3 regions of the Paenibacillus allorhizosphaerae genome follow, and region 3 is predicted to be linked to each of the others. Evidence: predicted binding sites of a transcription regulator. Region 3 holds the regulator's gene; each other region holds the start of a gene.
The links. The regulator Rex, encoded in region 3, represses fermentation and respiration genes when NADH is low (regulators of the CRP and FNR family bind a similar motif). The targets are predictions, from matches to a motif close to TTGTGAAATATTTCACAA.
Positions count from the first base shown of each region.

Region 1: nadA (quinolinate synthase NadA) is a predicted target of Rex. The motif match lies at 2,902-2,919, and genes of this name have one in related genera.
Region 2: ACFQI7_RS27695 (DoxX family membrane protein) is a predicted target of Rex. The motif match lies at 3,184-3,201, and genes of this name have one in related genera.

Region 1 covers NZ_JBHSRV010000021.1:45,074-50,090, forward strand. Annotated here, with positions in the region: gene hpt (hypoxanthine phosphoribosyltransferase) at 17-556, shown strand; gene ftsH (ATP-dependent zinc metalloprotease FtsH) at 628-2,586, shown strand; gene nadA (quinolinate synthase NadA) at 2,953-3,891, shown strand; gene nadB (L-aspartate oxidase) at 3,931-5,017, shown strand, end outside.
Region 2 covers NZ_JBHSRV010000010.1:74,240-79,256, forward strand. Annotated here, with positions in the region: gene ACFQI7_RS27680 (YolD-like family protein) at 1-111, shown strand, start outside; gene ACFQI7_RS27685 (phosphatidylinositol-specific phospholipase C) at 680-1,912, shown strand; gene ACFQI7_RS27690 (hypothetical protein) at 2,403-2,792, shown strand; gene ACFQI7_RS27695 (DoxX family membrane protein) at 3,224-3,766, shown strand; gene ACFQI7_RS27700 (DUF2834 domain-containing protein) at 4,033-4,356, shown strand; gene ACFQI7_RS27705 (hypothetical protein) at 4,460-4,792, shown strand; gene ACFQI7_RS27710 (hypothetical protein) at 4,978-5,017, shown strand, end outside.
Region 3 covers NZ_JBHSRV010000002.1:730,350-735,366, reverse strand. Annotated here, with positions in the region: gene ACFQI7_RS12110 (DUF47 domain-containing protein) at 1-501, shown strand, start outside; gene ACFQI7_RS12105 (inorganic phosphate transporter) at 559-1,560, shown strand; gene ACFQI7_RS12100 (redox-sensing transcriptional repressor Rex) at 1,620-2,243, opposite strand; gene dinG (ATP-dependent DNA helicase DinG) at 2,240-5,017, opposite strand, start outside.

The sequences.
Region 1 (5,017 bases), on a different contig from region 3:
AGTGGGAGGATCTCTCTTGCAAAACGACGTACAAGAAATACTCTACTCGGAACAACAAATTCAAGACAAAGTAAAGGAGATGGGCGCTGCGATCAGTCGGGATTTCGAGGGGCGTAATCCACTCGTGATCTGCGTATTGAAAGGAGCCTTTATTTTTATGGGCGACCTTGTCAAGCAGATTGACGTCCCGCTGGAAATTGACTTTATGGCCGTATCCAGCTACGGAGCCACGACCAAGTCGTCGGGTGTCGTTAAAATCATCAAGGATCTGGACATTTCCGTTGAGGGCAGGCATGTCCTGATCGTCGAGGACATCATCGACAGCGGGCTGACGCTCAGCTACTTGATCGACGTGCTGGAACGCCGCAATGCGCAATCGATCACGATTGCAGCCCTATTCGATAAACCGGGGCGCCGCACCGTCGATTTGGATGCGGACTACAAAGGATTTGTCATACCCGATGCATTTGTGGTCGGCTATGGGTTAGACTATGCGGAGAAGTACCGGAACTTGCCTTATGTAGGGATCTTGAAGCCAGAAGTGTACTCCCATTAGCATTTCTTGAGATGCCGAGACTTGCTGTGGTACAATATACAATGTTGCCGTTTTTTGAGAGGAGGTAGGGGATGAATCGAATTATTCGCAATACGGGCTTTTATCTGCTCATTTTTTTGGTCACCGTCGGTATCGTACATTTTATCAGCACGCAAAATGATCAGAAAGATGTCATAAGCTACGATAAGCTTCAACAAGCGTTAGCACAGAAAAATGTCGAATCCATCATTGTGAAATATGACGCTCAAACGTATTTGGTTCGGGGGAAATACAAAAACGCGCCTGCCGCGGACAAGAAAAATTTTGAGACCCGTGCACCTTACAGCGACGAAATATTCAAGATGATTCAGACGAGCGAAGTACCAAACGTGAACATTGAGAAGATGGAAGGGGACAACGTTTGGATCAGCTTCCTTACCTCCATTATTCCGTTCGTGATCATCTTCATCCTGTTCTTCTTTTTGCTGAACCAAGCCCAAGGTGGCGGCGGGAAAGTAATGAATTTCGGGAAAAGCCGGGCGCGGCTTTACAATGAAGAGAAGAAGCGGGTTACGTTCGAGGACGTCGCCGGCGCTGACGAAGAGAAGCAGGAGCTTGTCGAGGTTGTTGAATTCTTGAAAGATCCCCGGAAATTTTCGGCCGTTGGCGCCCGAATTCCAAAAGGGGTGCTTCTCGTAGGGCCTCCGGGTACAGGTAAAACATTGCTCGCCCGTGCGGTTGCCGGTGAAGCCGGTGTTCCGTTCTTCAGTATCAGCGGTTCCGATTTCGTGGAAATGTTCGTTGGGGTCGGGGCATCGCGTGTACGCGATTTGTTCGAGAATGCTAAGAAAAATGCACCGTGTATCATATTTATAGATGAGATTGATGCGGTAGGCCGTCAGCGCGGTGCCGGTCTAGGCGGCGGTCACGACGAGCGCGAGCAGACGCTTAATCAGCTTCTTGTCGAGATGGACGGCTTCGGCGCGAACGAGGGCATTATTATCGTCGCCGCAACGAACCGACCGGACATCCTGGACCCGGCGCTTCTCCGTCCAGGTCGTTTCGACCGTCAAATCACGGTAGATCGTCCGGATGTGAAAGGACGCGAAGCGGTACTTAAAGTGCACGCGCGCAACAAGCCGCTTGCCAAAGATGTAAAGCTCGAGCAGTTGTCCCGTTATACGACAGGCTTTACGGGAGCCGATCTTGAGAATTTGTTGAACGAAGCGGCATTGATCGCGGCGCGCCGCAACCGCAAAGATATATCGATGGACGAGATCGACGAAGCGTTCGATCGCGTCATCGTCGGAACGCAGAAGAAAAGCCGTGTGATCAGCGAGCGTGAGAAGCGAATGGTTGCTTTCCACGAAGCAGGTCATACGATCGTAGGCGTCCATGTCGAGAACGCCGAGATGGTGCACAAAGTGACGATCATCCCGCGCGGACGCGCAGGCGGATATGTGATGATGCTCCCTAAAGAAGGCGAAGACCGCATGATGCAGACGAAGTCCGAGCTTCTGGATAAGGTAACGGGCTTGCTTGCGGGCCGCGTTTCCGAGGAGCTGTTCATCGGTGAGGTTGGAACGGGCGCATACAGCGACTTCCAACGCGCGACCGGCATTGTCCGCCGCATGATTACCGAGTTCGGGATGAGCGACAAGCTCGGTCCGATGCAATTCGGTACGACGCAAGGCCAAGTATTCCTCGGCCGCGATATCGGGCATGAGCAGAACTACAGCGACGCCATTGCCTATGAGATCGATCAGGAAATGCAGAGCATTATTCGCGAATGCTATGATCGCGCCAAAGAAACGTTAACGAAATATGCCGACCAGGTTCGACTCATTGCCGAAACGTTGATCGAGAAAGAGACGCTCGAGAAAGAGCAGATCCGGGAATTGATCGAAAGCGGCAAACTGGGTGCGATCCAGGAACCTACGCATAAGAACGACGACGTGAAAGTGAACATCCAAAGCCAACATCAGGAATCCGGCGACAATAAGCTGGATTTCGATAAAGAAGGTACGGATGACAATAAAGACGAGAAATAACAACAAACAAACCGGTGCGGCAAGCACCGGTTTTTTGTTTGGTCACAAGGAAATATATCGCTTGCGCTATGTACGCTTCATATGATCTTAACAATCGGGTACAGTCGGGAGGACGGGGAATCCGGTTATCCTTGGTCTGGGTAAAAACGAGGGTTTGGCGAGAAACTACACCTAAGGCGAGCAGGAAGCTTCTTACCGCATTGAAATCGGCGTTTATCGGAAGTTTTCATGGTTATTTAATCATTGACACAACAGGGATCGTTGTGTAAATTAGGTGTAAATCTGCAAGCGATAAGGTGCAAACCTTTAAGCTATTTGTGAAGGTTTTCACTAACTACCAGGTGTTTAGAAAAAGGATGGTGTACCATGGAAGCATTAGCGTTGGAACGCAAGGCCGAGCAGAACAGAGAACTGAAAGAGCGAATTGCTCAGCTGAAGAAGGAACGAAACGCTATTATTCTTGCTCATTATTATCAAAGGGATGAAATTCAAGAAGTAGCCGATTTCCGCGGGGATTCGTTCCTGCTCGCACAAAAGGCGGCTTCCACCGATGCGGATGTCATCGTCTTTTGCGGCGTTCATTTTATGGGAGAAAGCGCTAAAATATTGGCCCCTAACAAAACCGTACTGATCCCGGATGAGCGTGCCGGTTGTCCTATGGCGGATATGGTGAACGTCGACGGTCTGCGTGCTTTGAAGAAGCAGCACCCGAACGCCAAAGTGGTCGCTTACATTAATACATCGGCGGACGTGAAGTCCGAGACGGACATTTGCTGTACATCCGCGAATGCGATCAAAGTCATCGAGTCGGTCGACTCGGATGAAATCATATGGGTGCCGGATAAAAATTTGGGCGACTACGTATCCAAGTTTACCGATAAAAAGATGATCATCTGGGAAGGATACTGCAACACCCACGACATGTTGACCGTAAAAGATGTAGAGGAAATGAAGGCGCAGTACCCGAATGCCCAGTTCGTCGTTCATCCGGAATGCCGTCCCGAAGTGGTCAAGATGGGTGATTTTGTCGGCAGCACGACAGCGATCATCAAATACTGCCGCGAATCGGATTGTCAGGAGTTCATCGTAGGCACGGAAGACGGAACAGGGTATCAGCTGCGGCTGGACAGCCCGAATAAAAAGTTCCACTTTGCCACGAAATATTTGGTTTGTCCGAATATGAAAGTGAACAATTTGAAAAAAGTAGTCAAATGCCTGGAGACGAACGGCCCTCAGATATACGTACCGCCTCATGTTGCCGACAAAGCCAGAGCATCCTTGGAGCGCATGCTGCAGGTCAAGTAGCATGCGCTACTTCTCTTCTTGTAAGGATAGGTGGGACTTATGATTCCTCGTTATTTAGTCGATTTGGATCTGCAAAGCTTGCCGCAAGTACATACCGACGTCATCGTGATCGGTGCCGGCATCGCCGGTCTTTTTACCGCATTGAAGGCGGCGGAGAACCACAAGGTGCTCATGGTGACCAAGAAGTCGCTGCTCGACAGCAATACGCGTTACGCCCAGGGCGGGATTGCCGCTGTTATTTCCGATGAGGATTCGCCGGATTACCATCGGCAGGATACGCTCATTGCAGGCGCGGGGCTCTGTTCTTCCGACGCTGTCGATGTGCTTGTCCACGAAGGGCCGGCCGGTGTCAACGATTTGATTCGTATGGGTACGGAATTCGACATGGAAGACGGACATTATGCTCTGACCAAAGAAGGTGCTCACAGCCAGCGACGTATCTTGCACGCGCAGGGCGATGCGACCGGGGCGGAAATTGTCCGGGCGTTATCGGAAAAAACGAAGCAAGATGAGAATATCGAAGTATGGGACGATCATTTCGTGATCGATCTGATTACGGAAGACGGCGAGTGTTTCGGTGCCCTGGTACAGAAGCCGGACGGACACAAAATATTCGTGCGCGCCAACGCGACAATCCTTTGCAGCGGCGGCGCAGGACAGCTGTACCGTTATACGACGAATCCGGAAATCGCTACCGCGGACGGCATATCGATCGCTTACCGTGCCGGAGCGAATATACGCGATGTCGAATTCATTCAATTCCATCCGACATCGCTATGTTATCCGGGCGCGCCTCGGTTTCTCATCTCTGAAGCGGTTCGCGGAGAAGGCGCGGTTCTGCGAAATATTAACGGGGAACGCTTCATGGAGAAATATCACCCGCAGCTGGAGCTCGCTCCGAGGGATGTCGTAGCGCGAGCGATTGTGAATGAAATGGAAACGACCAAATCGACATTCGTCTATATCGATTTTACGCATGAATCGGAAGAGGCCACCAAACACCGGTTCCCCACAATATACGAGTTTTGCCTCACTTATGGGCTTGATCTTTCGTCAGATTGGATCCCGGTCGCCCCTGCCGCGCATTATATGATGGGCGGGGTCGAAACCGATCTGTATGGGGAAA
Region 2 (5,017 bases), on a different contig from region 3:
CAAATTGTGGAGATGGATTCACGAACCGGAAAAGTACATGTTCAACGATACGGTGAAACTACGAAAATTCCATTCATGGATATCATGAAAGTAGATTATCCCAGAGACTGAAGAGCTTCTTCGTGTGTGGTGTCATAATTGGAGAGAATATTTTCATAATTAGTGAGATAGTTTTTCAGAATTCCCGATATAAATGTATAAATATACATAATGATGTATGGAATGTAGTGTGCTGCCCCAGAAGGGTCCGCACACTTATTTTTATTGGAGAAAAATGTTTGATGTTGCTAAACAAACCTTTTACGCATAACGTGCCGATAGTGTCTCACAATTTCGTTTAACTAAACGGGTAACTATAGTTCAATGGAGTAATGCTGAGACGAAGCTATTGATGTATCGAAGAAGTCCTTGTTATTCAAGGGCTTTTTGTTTTTGGAAGCATAAGTTTGCCGCGTGTAGTCCCTCCTGACACAGGCAATAGTTCATGTGCTAAAAGATGACTTCAGATGGTTGTCAGATGTATTGAAATATTTCTTGAATAGAAATGCTTAGCCTTCACTTATAAATAGTAGTTGAGGGCTGTCAAATAAATAACTTAGCATTATCTTCCGAATAGTCTCATATGTTTCTCCGTGGGATAAACCCATAATGCTGTATGGCATAAAAGGAGGAAGATGAAGTGGCATCGATTCGTACTGACTTGAGATTAACCAATAACACCCCTCTTAACATGAAACGAATATGGGTGACGGAAACGGATAACTATGATTGGGATGGGGGATCGCGGCCTGATCATAATTTTCAAAATGTAAGCCTTGCATCCTATGCATCTAGAGAAGAGCGCGAAGAACTCAATTATTGGGCAGGCTCGGCATGGTACAGGCTTCATGTGGAATTCCAGAATGGCGATTATATTTCTTTCAGAAACAATCAGTACGATGCTCGTCATGATCATAAGCGTGAGATAGGAATGGATGGAGAGAGTGCAGGAAAGTTTATCGCGACACAAATATCTGGTGATAACTGGAACAAGATCACGATTTCCATTCGTGTCCCTACAAACGGTTGGATGGACAAAGTATCGGGAAGCAGTAAACTGTCAGAGTTCAACATTCCTGGCACTCACGACACTTGTGCTCTGTATGGAGGAGATCTGGCGATTTGTCAAACGCAAAGCCTCAGAGAACAGCTGGATTCTGGTATTCGTTTTATTGACATCCGCTGTCGGCATATCGAAGACAGGTTCGCAATTCACCACGGCGTCATGTTTCAGCACTTGATGTTCGGAGGTGGAGTCAGAGATGTCTGTCTAAATTTCCTGCAAGCGCATCCGAGAGAAACAATTATTATGTCTGTTAAGCATGAATATGATGATGCAAATGATACGAGGAGCTTTGAAGATACGTTTCGATGGTATCTCGAAGGTAATGAATCCATGTGGTACCTCGGGGACACAATACCAACCTTGGATCAGGTTCGGGGTAAAATTGTATTAGTCCGACGATTTGGAGCAAATTCTGCGATGGGCATTGATGCGGCAAGTTGGAATGATAATGCTACGTTTTCCATTAATAATCCAGGTGCTATACTTCGCATTCAAGATGAATATAAAGTACCAACAGTGTTCCAAATCAGTAAGAAATGGGATCATGTGAAATCCCTATTGGATCAGGCTCAAGAAGGCAATCTTGAGGACTGGTACCTGAACTTCACATCCGGTACATCGGCAGGCGCCTATCCATATACGGTAGCAGAAGGAAGCCCGGGTATTGAAGGTCTAAATTCCCACATGTATAGCTACTTGGATCAAGTAATTTCGAAGCGAATAGGTACGATCATCATGGATTTTCCGAATAAACCGATTACAAGTTTGGTTGAAAAGATCATTGCATCCAATAAATTTTTGCTATAGTTTCGTCGCTGGATTTAAGAAAAAACGTTGAATGAGTACTGCGTTTGCCATGTGATTTCAATGGTGGGTTTTTTAAATGTGTTTTTGCGCGGTGTCCGACGACTCAAACATAGGTGCTTTGAGATCCCCGTTAATTGGGGATTTTTTTATTTGAAAGCACATATGTTTGTGTCGCAGTGTCACGACACAAGCATATGTGCATAAACGTTTCGCGACACAAACATATGCGCATAATCGCGGTAGGCTTTTCTTACATCGAAAGCGGCGGCTTATTAAGTTAACGGGTTACGATAGATAGTTCAATCAAACACGACGGCAGCCGGCCAGTCGATCGGTTGCCGTCTTCTGTTGAAGTAACGGGCAGTTATCTATGGCGTAACCTATTTAAAAGGAAATACTTGGGTGGGGTAACATAATAAAATAATCACCTACTGCATAATTATGGTATTATGTCTAAAGATTTATATTTATAGCTTGGTGAGGAGGTTGGATGATGAGTCCGGTCACATTTACCAAATCGTTTTCAATATTTCAAATCACGATTGGTGTTATATTTTTATTCCAAGCATTAACTCTGGTTTTTGAAAATCAGTTTGATCTTTCACTTGGGGAGTATTATGCATTTTACTCTGTTTCAATAAGCTCCTTGGTGTGGCTAATTGCAGGGGTTGTTCTTCTAAGTAAAAGAACATGGGGCTGGATAACCGCATTATCCATTTACGTGGGATGTTTGTTGTATCAGGGTTGGAGTCTATGGAGAGTAATGAATATTGCGCCTTCCTTGGAAAGATTAATTCAAGGAAAATTATTTTCAATTAGCGTGTTTTTAATAATTGTTATACTTTTATTGACAATGAGGAAGAAGTGGTTATCACGCTAACCGTGTTTTCCGCTAACGGGTAACGATAGTTCAATGAAGGACTTTATACAAACACGATCAAGGAGCTGCCGCGGCAGCTCCTTTTGACATCTTCACAAAATAACTGAATTTATTAAAATGCTCCCCTGAAAATTTCTAGGGAATTCCCTGAATAAAGCATAGGGATTATTGTGCTGATACATTGTGATTTACCTCACGCTAGAATAAGGAGATTCTCCTTTAGAAATCAGGTAATGCCCCGATGTGAACCCTCTACCAAGCATGTTAAAGTAAAGGTGTAAGGAAGAGTGAAGAACGAAAGGAAAATGAACCATGAACCAGTTCAAACGGTTTTTCAAACGATCTTGTTGAATGGCATCAGCCACGGAAAAAGGTTACTAATTTAAATATCAAGTGAAAAATTTCACTTTTAAAATTAGGAGATGGTTGTCATGATGACATGGCTTAGAGAAAATAAATACGCGGCAGGGATTCTGCTGTTCGTCCGGTTTTATCTTGGGTATCAGTGGCTTAACGCAGGCTGGCATAAGTTAACTGGCGGATTTGATGCCGGGGGATTCTTAAAAAATGCGGTTGCAAAACCGATTGTTGATAAGGCAACAAACGAGCTAGTATATCCAACCTTCACTGCATTCGTGAATAACTTTGCACTTCCAAATGTGAAGATCATAAACTTCATGATTCCGCTCGGTGAATTCCTGGTCGGTCTTGGACTTATCCTCGGTGGACTGACTGCCGCGGCGGCGTTCTTCGGACTTGTGATGAACTTCATGTTCATGTTCGCCGGCACTGTAAACACGAATCCTTGGTTAGTACTGATCGGCGGTATCGTTTTTATGGCTGGTACAAACGCAGGTAGATACGGTCTCGATTACTACCTCATGCCGATGCTGCGTAAGCTGTTCACCAATAAGAAAGATCATATTGACCGAACGGCTGGAACGGGTACGAAACCAACTCCTGCCCACGCTTAAAATCAAAAAAAGTCTCACATCCACTTGTGAGACTTTTTTTGCATATCGAATGGTTTGAGATTACGGATGGCGATTCAGAACCAGCTTTTTGTATCCTGGTTTTACTAACGGAGAACGATAACGTGGAGCTGCCACAAGGACAGATCTTCCTTGAGTTCATTGAAGTAACGGGCAGGTTAATTTAGTTGCAAATAAAGGAAAATAGATAAGATATGAGAAATACTAAAGTGATATATTCTATATTTGAGATTTGGGGAGGGTTTTCGTTGAAATACTTTTATGGAATATTAGCGTTTTTGGGAGTTGTGTTGCCGTATTCGCAATTTCTTCCATGGATCATTCAGAATGGCTTGGATATGTCTCAATTAGTAGAAGAAATAACCCAAACGCGCATTGGATCATTTGCATGGATGGATGTTTTAGTATCAGCAATTGTACTTATTGGGTTCATTCTCTTCGAAGGCAAAAGAAATGGTATGAGGTCGTTATGGTTGCCGATTATAGGTACTCTTGTAGTAGGTGTTTCTTTAGGCCTTCCTTTATTTTTATTACTTCGTGAAATACACATCGTGAAGAAATTACAAGGCTGAATTTCAGCACTTTTGCGCTAACGGATAACGATAGTGCAATCATCAGAACTGGAGCAGGCGCTGCGGCGACCTGCTCCTGATCATTGAAAGGCGATAGCTTGCGATGAAAACTAACCACAAGGTCATAATCATTTTGTTAGGGTTTCTATTTCTTATAGCATTGATAATAATTGTGAGTTTCACAGGAAATGATGAAAATAAACAAGAAATAGAAAGGGTGATCACTTCTCATAAAGGAAAGGTCATTAATATAGTAAAAATTAATGGAAAGCAAACTCCTTATAATGAAGATATAGTTGGAAATGCGTATTATAAAGTGACATACTCAATAAATGACAATAAGTACATTGCATGGTACCGAGCGACTAATACTGTAGGGGATATTCATAGAAAATCCTGGAGAGGGCTACCAGAAAACTGGTTTTTTAATGAATAAATGAATTGTAGAAAATCCAAGAGAGCTCAATACAGTGCATCACGAGGCGTCGTTACGCTAACGGGTAACGTTAGTTCAATGATTTACACCAAATGGCCGCCGCGAATGTTCGGCGGCATTTTCCCCGCTAACGGGCAGGTTACTTCCAATATGTGTTAATATGTAATGGACAGTAAAAAATTGAGGTGAGCAATATCAAAGACTATTCTAAATTAGAAGATAAAG
Region 3 (5,017 bases):
ACGTACTATCCGAAGCTGAAGGAGCTCGAGAGCAAAGGCGACAATATTACGCATCAAATATTCAAAGGCTTGAACAAAGTGTTCATTACGCCGATCGACCGTGAAGACATTATGGAACTCGCTTCCAAGCTCGACGATGTGATCGATGGCATTGAAGCGACGATCGCCCGTTTCGATTATTTAAACATCACCGTCTCGGACAAGTATATGAAAGAATTTTCCGCAGTGATTGTGGCGAGCTGCCAGCACATCCTTGATTCCTTCAAGCTGTTGTCCAAAAAAAAATATTCGCAGCTTACGGAGCATACGGTACAAATTAACAGTTTAGAGAATGAGGCGGACCGTTTAATGCGCGAAGGCATTCGCGAAATATTTACGAATCCGAAAGACCCGTACCATGATTTTAAACTGAAAGAGCTGTATGAGCGGCTGGAGCAAACGACCGATGCTTGCGAAGACGTGGCGAATATTTTGGAGAGCGTTGTACTTCGATACTCCTGACGTTGTTCCTTCAAGTAAGCAAATTTTGGAACAACCAAGCTCACGTAGGAGGAATTTATGTTAACTATATTGATTATCATCGTTGCACTTGCGCTCTTGTTCGATTTTATTAACGGTTTTCACGATACGGCCAATGCGATCGCAACTTCGATATCGACAAGGGCGCTATCGCCGCGTTTCGCTGTAATGATGGCCGCCGTGCTGAACTTTGTCGGCGCGGTCTTTTCGTCGGAGGTAGCCAAAACGGTCGGCGGCAAAGTGGCGAATCCGGCTACGATCGAGAATGGGATGCACATCGTTATTGCAGCGCTGTTGTCCGCCATTATTTGGAACCTGGTTACATGGTATTTCGGCATCCCGTCTTCCTCCTCGCACACTTTGATCGGTTCGCTCGCCGGCAGCGTCATCGCCGGTGCAGGGGTTTCCTCCGTCAACTGGTCAGGCTTTAAGGAGATTGTTCTGATTCTGGTGTTCTCGCCTATCGTTGCTTTCGGTACCGGCTTTCTTGTGATGTGGATTATCAAAAAGCTGATCCTCGCTACGGGCAATCAGTCTCGCACGAAAATGAACCGCGTTTTCCGCTACCTGCAAGTCGTTTCCGCGGCGCTGCTCTCCTTCTCCCACGGCGGCAACGATGCTCAAAAGGCGATGGGAATTATCGTATTTGCGCTCGTAGCAATGGAATACCAAACCGATCTGGATGTGCCGCTGTGGGTCAAACTCGCGGCCGCTACGGCAATGGGACTTGGCACATCGATCGGGGGCTGGAGAATCATTAAGACGATGAGCAAGAAATTGTTGAAAATCGAACCGATCAACGGATTCGCTTCCGATCTGAACTCGTCCATCGTCATCCAAGTGTCCACGCATATGGGTATGCCTTTGTCGACAACGCATGTCATTACTTCATCGATCATCGGGACCGGTTCGGTTTTGCGGTTTTATGACGTCAAATGGGCGACGGTTACCCGGATGATCATGACTTGGATCATTACGATTCCCATTAGCATTGCGCTCGCTTATCTCATTTACAAAGTCATCTTCGTTTTCTCATCGTAATAACGAAAAAGACAAGCCTGCAGCGAATTGGCTCGCGATCAGGCTTGTCTTTTTTTTATCTAATCCAAGTAATATGCCAAACTTTGAAGCTCGGTCGTAAAATCGGCGTGATGCACCCGAATCTCGTTCGGCACTTTTATAATAATCGGCGCAAAATTCAATATCGCTTCGACTCCGGATTCCACGAATTGGTTCGCCACGGATTGCGCTTCCGCCGCAGGAACGGTAATGATGCCGATGCGCACGTTCAATTCTTTGATCGTCGGGCACAGCTCCTGCATCGGTTTGACCTTTAAATTGTTGATCGATTCCCCGACTTTGTTCGAAAGCGCATCGAACACGGCTACGATCTTCATATTGTCCTTTAAATAAGCGTTATAATTGCATAAAGCGCGGCCCAGATTGCCGGCCCCGACTAATGCGACGGGGATCACTTTATCCAGTTTTAAAATTTGCCTTATTTTTTCAATCAAATAATCGACGTCGTACCCGATCCCTTTTTTCCCGAACTCCCCGAAATAAGCCAAATCTTTACGAATTTGCGCAGGATTCAGGTCCAATTTTTGCCCCAAATCCTGCGAGGATACGGTTTGTACGTTTTTTTTATGCAATTCATTTAAAAACCGTAAATATACGGGCAGCCGGCGAACGACCGCTTCGGAAATTTTCATCGTTTTCGTCATGCTTCGTTCACATCCATCCACTGCTTTATTCTTGGCACCAACTGATTCGAGGGCATATGTTCGATTTTCGGACCCGGCAGCGAGTATAAAAAGTATTTGCCGTACGTTGTATCAATGACCCGGGTGTCGTAAATAATGACGATCCCTTTATCGGAAGCGGTGCGCACAAGACGGCCGAATCCTTGTTTAAAGCGAATCACCGCCTGCGGTACCGACAATTTCATAAAAGCGTTCTGGTTCAGCTTCTTGAGCTTTTCCGTCTTGGCCTCGACCAGCGGATGATTGGGCGGCTGAAAGGGCAAGCGTACGATCGCCAGACACGTTAGCGCATCACCGGGAATGTCGACACCCTCCCAAAAGCTACTTGTCCCGAGCAGTACGCAAGCCGGGCTGTTCTGAAACAGCCGCGTCAGCTTACTCCGGTTGCTGCTGTCCACACCCTGGCCGAGCACGTTGATGCCAAACGGAGCAAGCATATTTTTCAATGCGGTATGCGTGTTTTTCAGCATCCGATTTGAGGTGAACAGCACCAGCATGCGGCCTTTCGTTTCCAGCGCCACCTCAGCAAGCGATGGTATCAGTTTGTCCAGGAACTCTTTTTCGCCGCTGCTTCCGCCGCGAAGCGTAGGAAAGTCGCGCGGGATGGCGACTAGCGCCTGCTGACGGTAATTGAATGGCGACGGCAGGAGCACCGTCTTCAGCTTGCCGCCGTCGGCATCCTCCCGCCTCAGCCCTAATTGATCGCAGGTGTAATCGAACGATTTGCCTACGGACAACGTGGCGGAGGTCATCACTACGCTATCTTTGGCATCGAAGAAATGCTGCCGAAGCAACGCGCTCACATCAATCGGAACGCATGTAAGAAGCAAGGACCGGTTCTTGTTATAGCTGCCCGCTTCCAGCCAGTGTACATAATTGTCGTCAGGCATTGTGATGAAGAAATGCAATGCGTCGCGATGGCGCTGCAGCTGCTTCACGGTTCCACCCAAGTCGGTGACGAGGCTTTGAATGTTATATTCCTCTTGATGATCTTTCATCTCGCTGAGCATTTTATCGAGCCGCTTCAATGCCTCGTTGAATCCCGAATGCATGTTCTCTTCGATCAACGCCAGTTTATCCCAACCCGCAGGGAGCGAATCTTTCATTACGCGGTATACGTACGAACTGCCTTCGGTTTGCGACGGATCGCTGCGGGAGGCGACAAGCTGGTAAAACAGCTCCGTAATTTGATCCCATTCTTCTTTCAGCGAAATCAAATGATCGATGACTTGATCGATCACCGCGCACCATGCTTTCGGCCGTTCTTCCTCGAATATATGAATACGCGAACGAAGGGTCGAAAGCTGTCCGGAACGCGCATCTTTATACAACCAAAACAGCGTATTCATTAAGCTGTGATAATGCAGCTCAATGCCCAAATGCTTGCCTGCCACTTCTTCAAAATGATGCGCTTCGTCAATCACCAGATGCTTATACCCGGGCAGCAGCCGGTTTTCCGCGATCATGTCGGTGAACAGCAAGGAATGATTCGTTATGATCACATCCGCTGTATTTGCATCGTTTTTCGCGCGGTGATAAAAACATTTTTTAAACCATGGACAGTTGCGGTTCAAGCATGATTCCGAATCGCTCTGAACGGTATGCCAAAACTGCCTGCCTTTGCCGGCAAAATGCAGTTCTTCTTCGTCGCCGCGCTCTGTATCTCCAAGCCAAACGAGCATTTGTCCGGCGGTAATCCGATCGTCACGGCCGTTCTCAAAGTCAAGCATGTTGATTTTGTGCTCGAATTTGCGGAGGCACAAGTAGTGACTTCGGCCTTTCAATACCGCGGCTTTGAACCCGACAGGAAACAAATGCTGGAGCAAGGGCACATCCCGTTCGCGAAGCTGCTCCTGCAAATTGATCGTATGTGTGCTGACGACCACTTTTTTATCTTGCTTCAATCCGTAAAAGAGCGCGGGGATTAAATATCCAAGCGACTTGCCCGTACCTGTACCGGCTTCGATCATCAAGTGCTTCCCCTGTTCGAATGCGGATTCAACTTCTTTCAGCATTTGAACTTGGGATTCCCGGTCTTCATAAGCTTCAAACCGCTGCTGAAGCACCTGCTTCAAATGGTTGTAAAAATCGCCGAACTCCCCCGGCATCGCTTGAATATCCACTTCGCTGCGAACCGCTTCTTCCTCTCCCCAGTCGCCGACACGAAGCGCAAACTGACGAAAGTAGGATTCTGATTCCGAATCTTGATGCGGCAGCGACTCTTTAAATTGTATCATTTCATGCAGAAACCAAGCAAAATCGTTAGCGGCGGAATCGTCGAACACCATCTCGAGCCGTTGAAGCGTTAATAACGGAAGCTTTTGCAGCCGCTCTACGCATTGGAGCCAAATGAGCGCCGTCACTTCGGCGTCACTGTCCGCTTGGTGCGGTCGCTCGTGCTCAATGCCGAATTCGTGGCACACGGCGCTCAGCTGCAAGCTCGATAAGCCTGGGAACAATACGCGCAGCGCGTCCATCGTATCAAGCACCCGGCCGTCGAAGGAAAAATATCCGCTCTCGTCAAGTCCGCGCTGTAAAAATGCGAGGTCGAACCCAACGTTATGCCCGACCAGTACGGATTCCTGCAGGAAAGGGACCATCTCCGCAATGACCGAATCGATCGAGGGCGCATCTTTCACCATCTCGTCGTTAATTCCCGTTAACGTTGTAATTGAAGAAGGTATACTCATACCCGGATTGACGAGAGAAGTATACCTGTCCGTAATCTCATGATC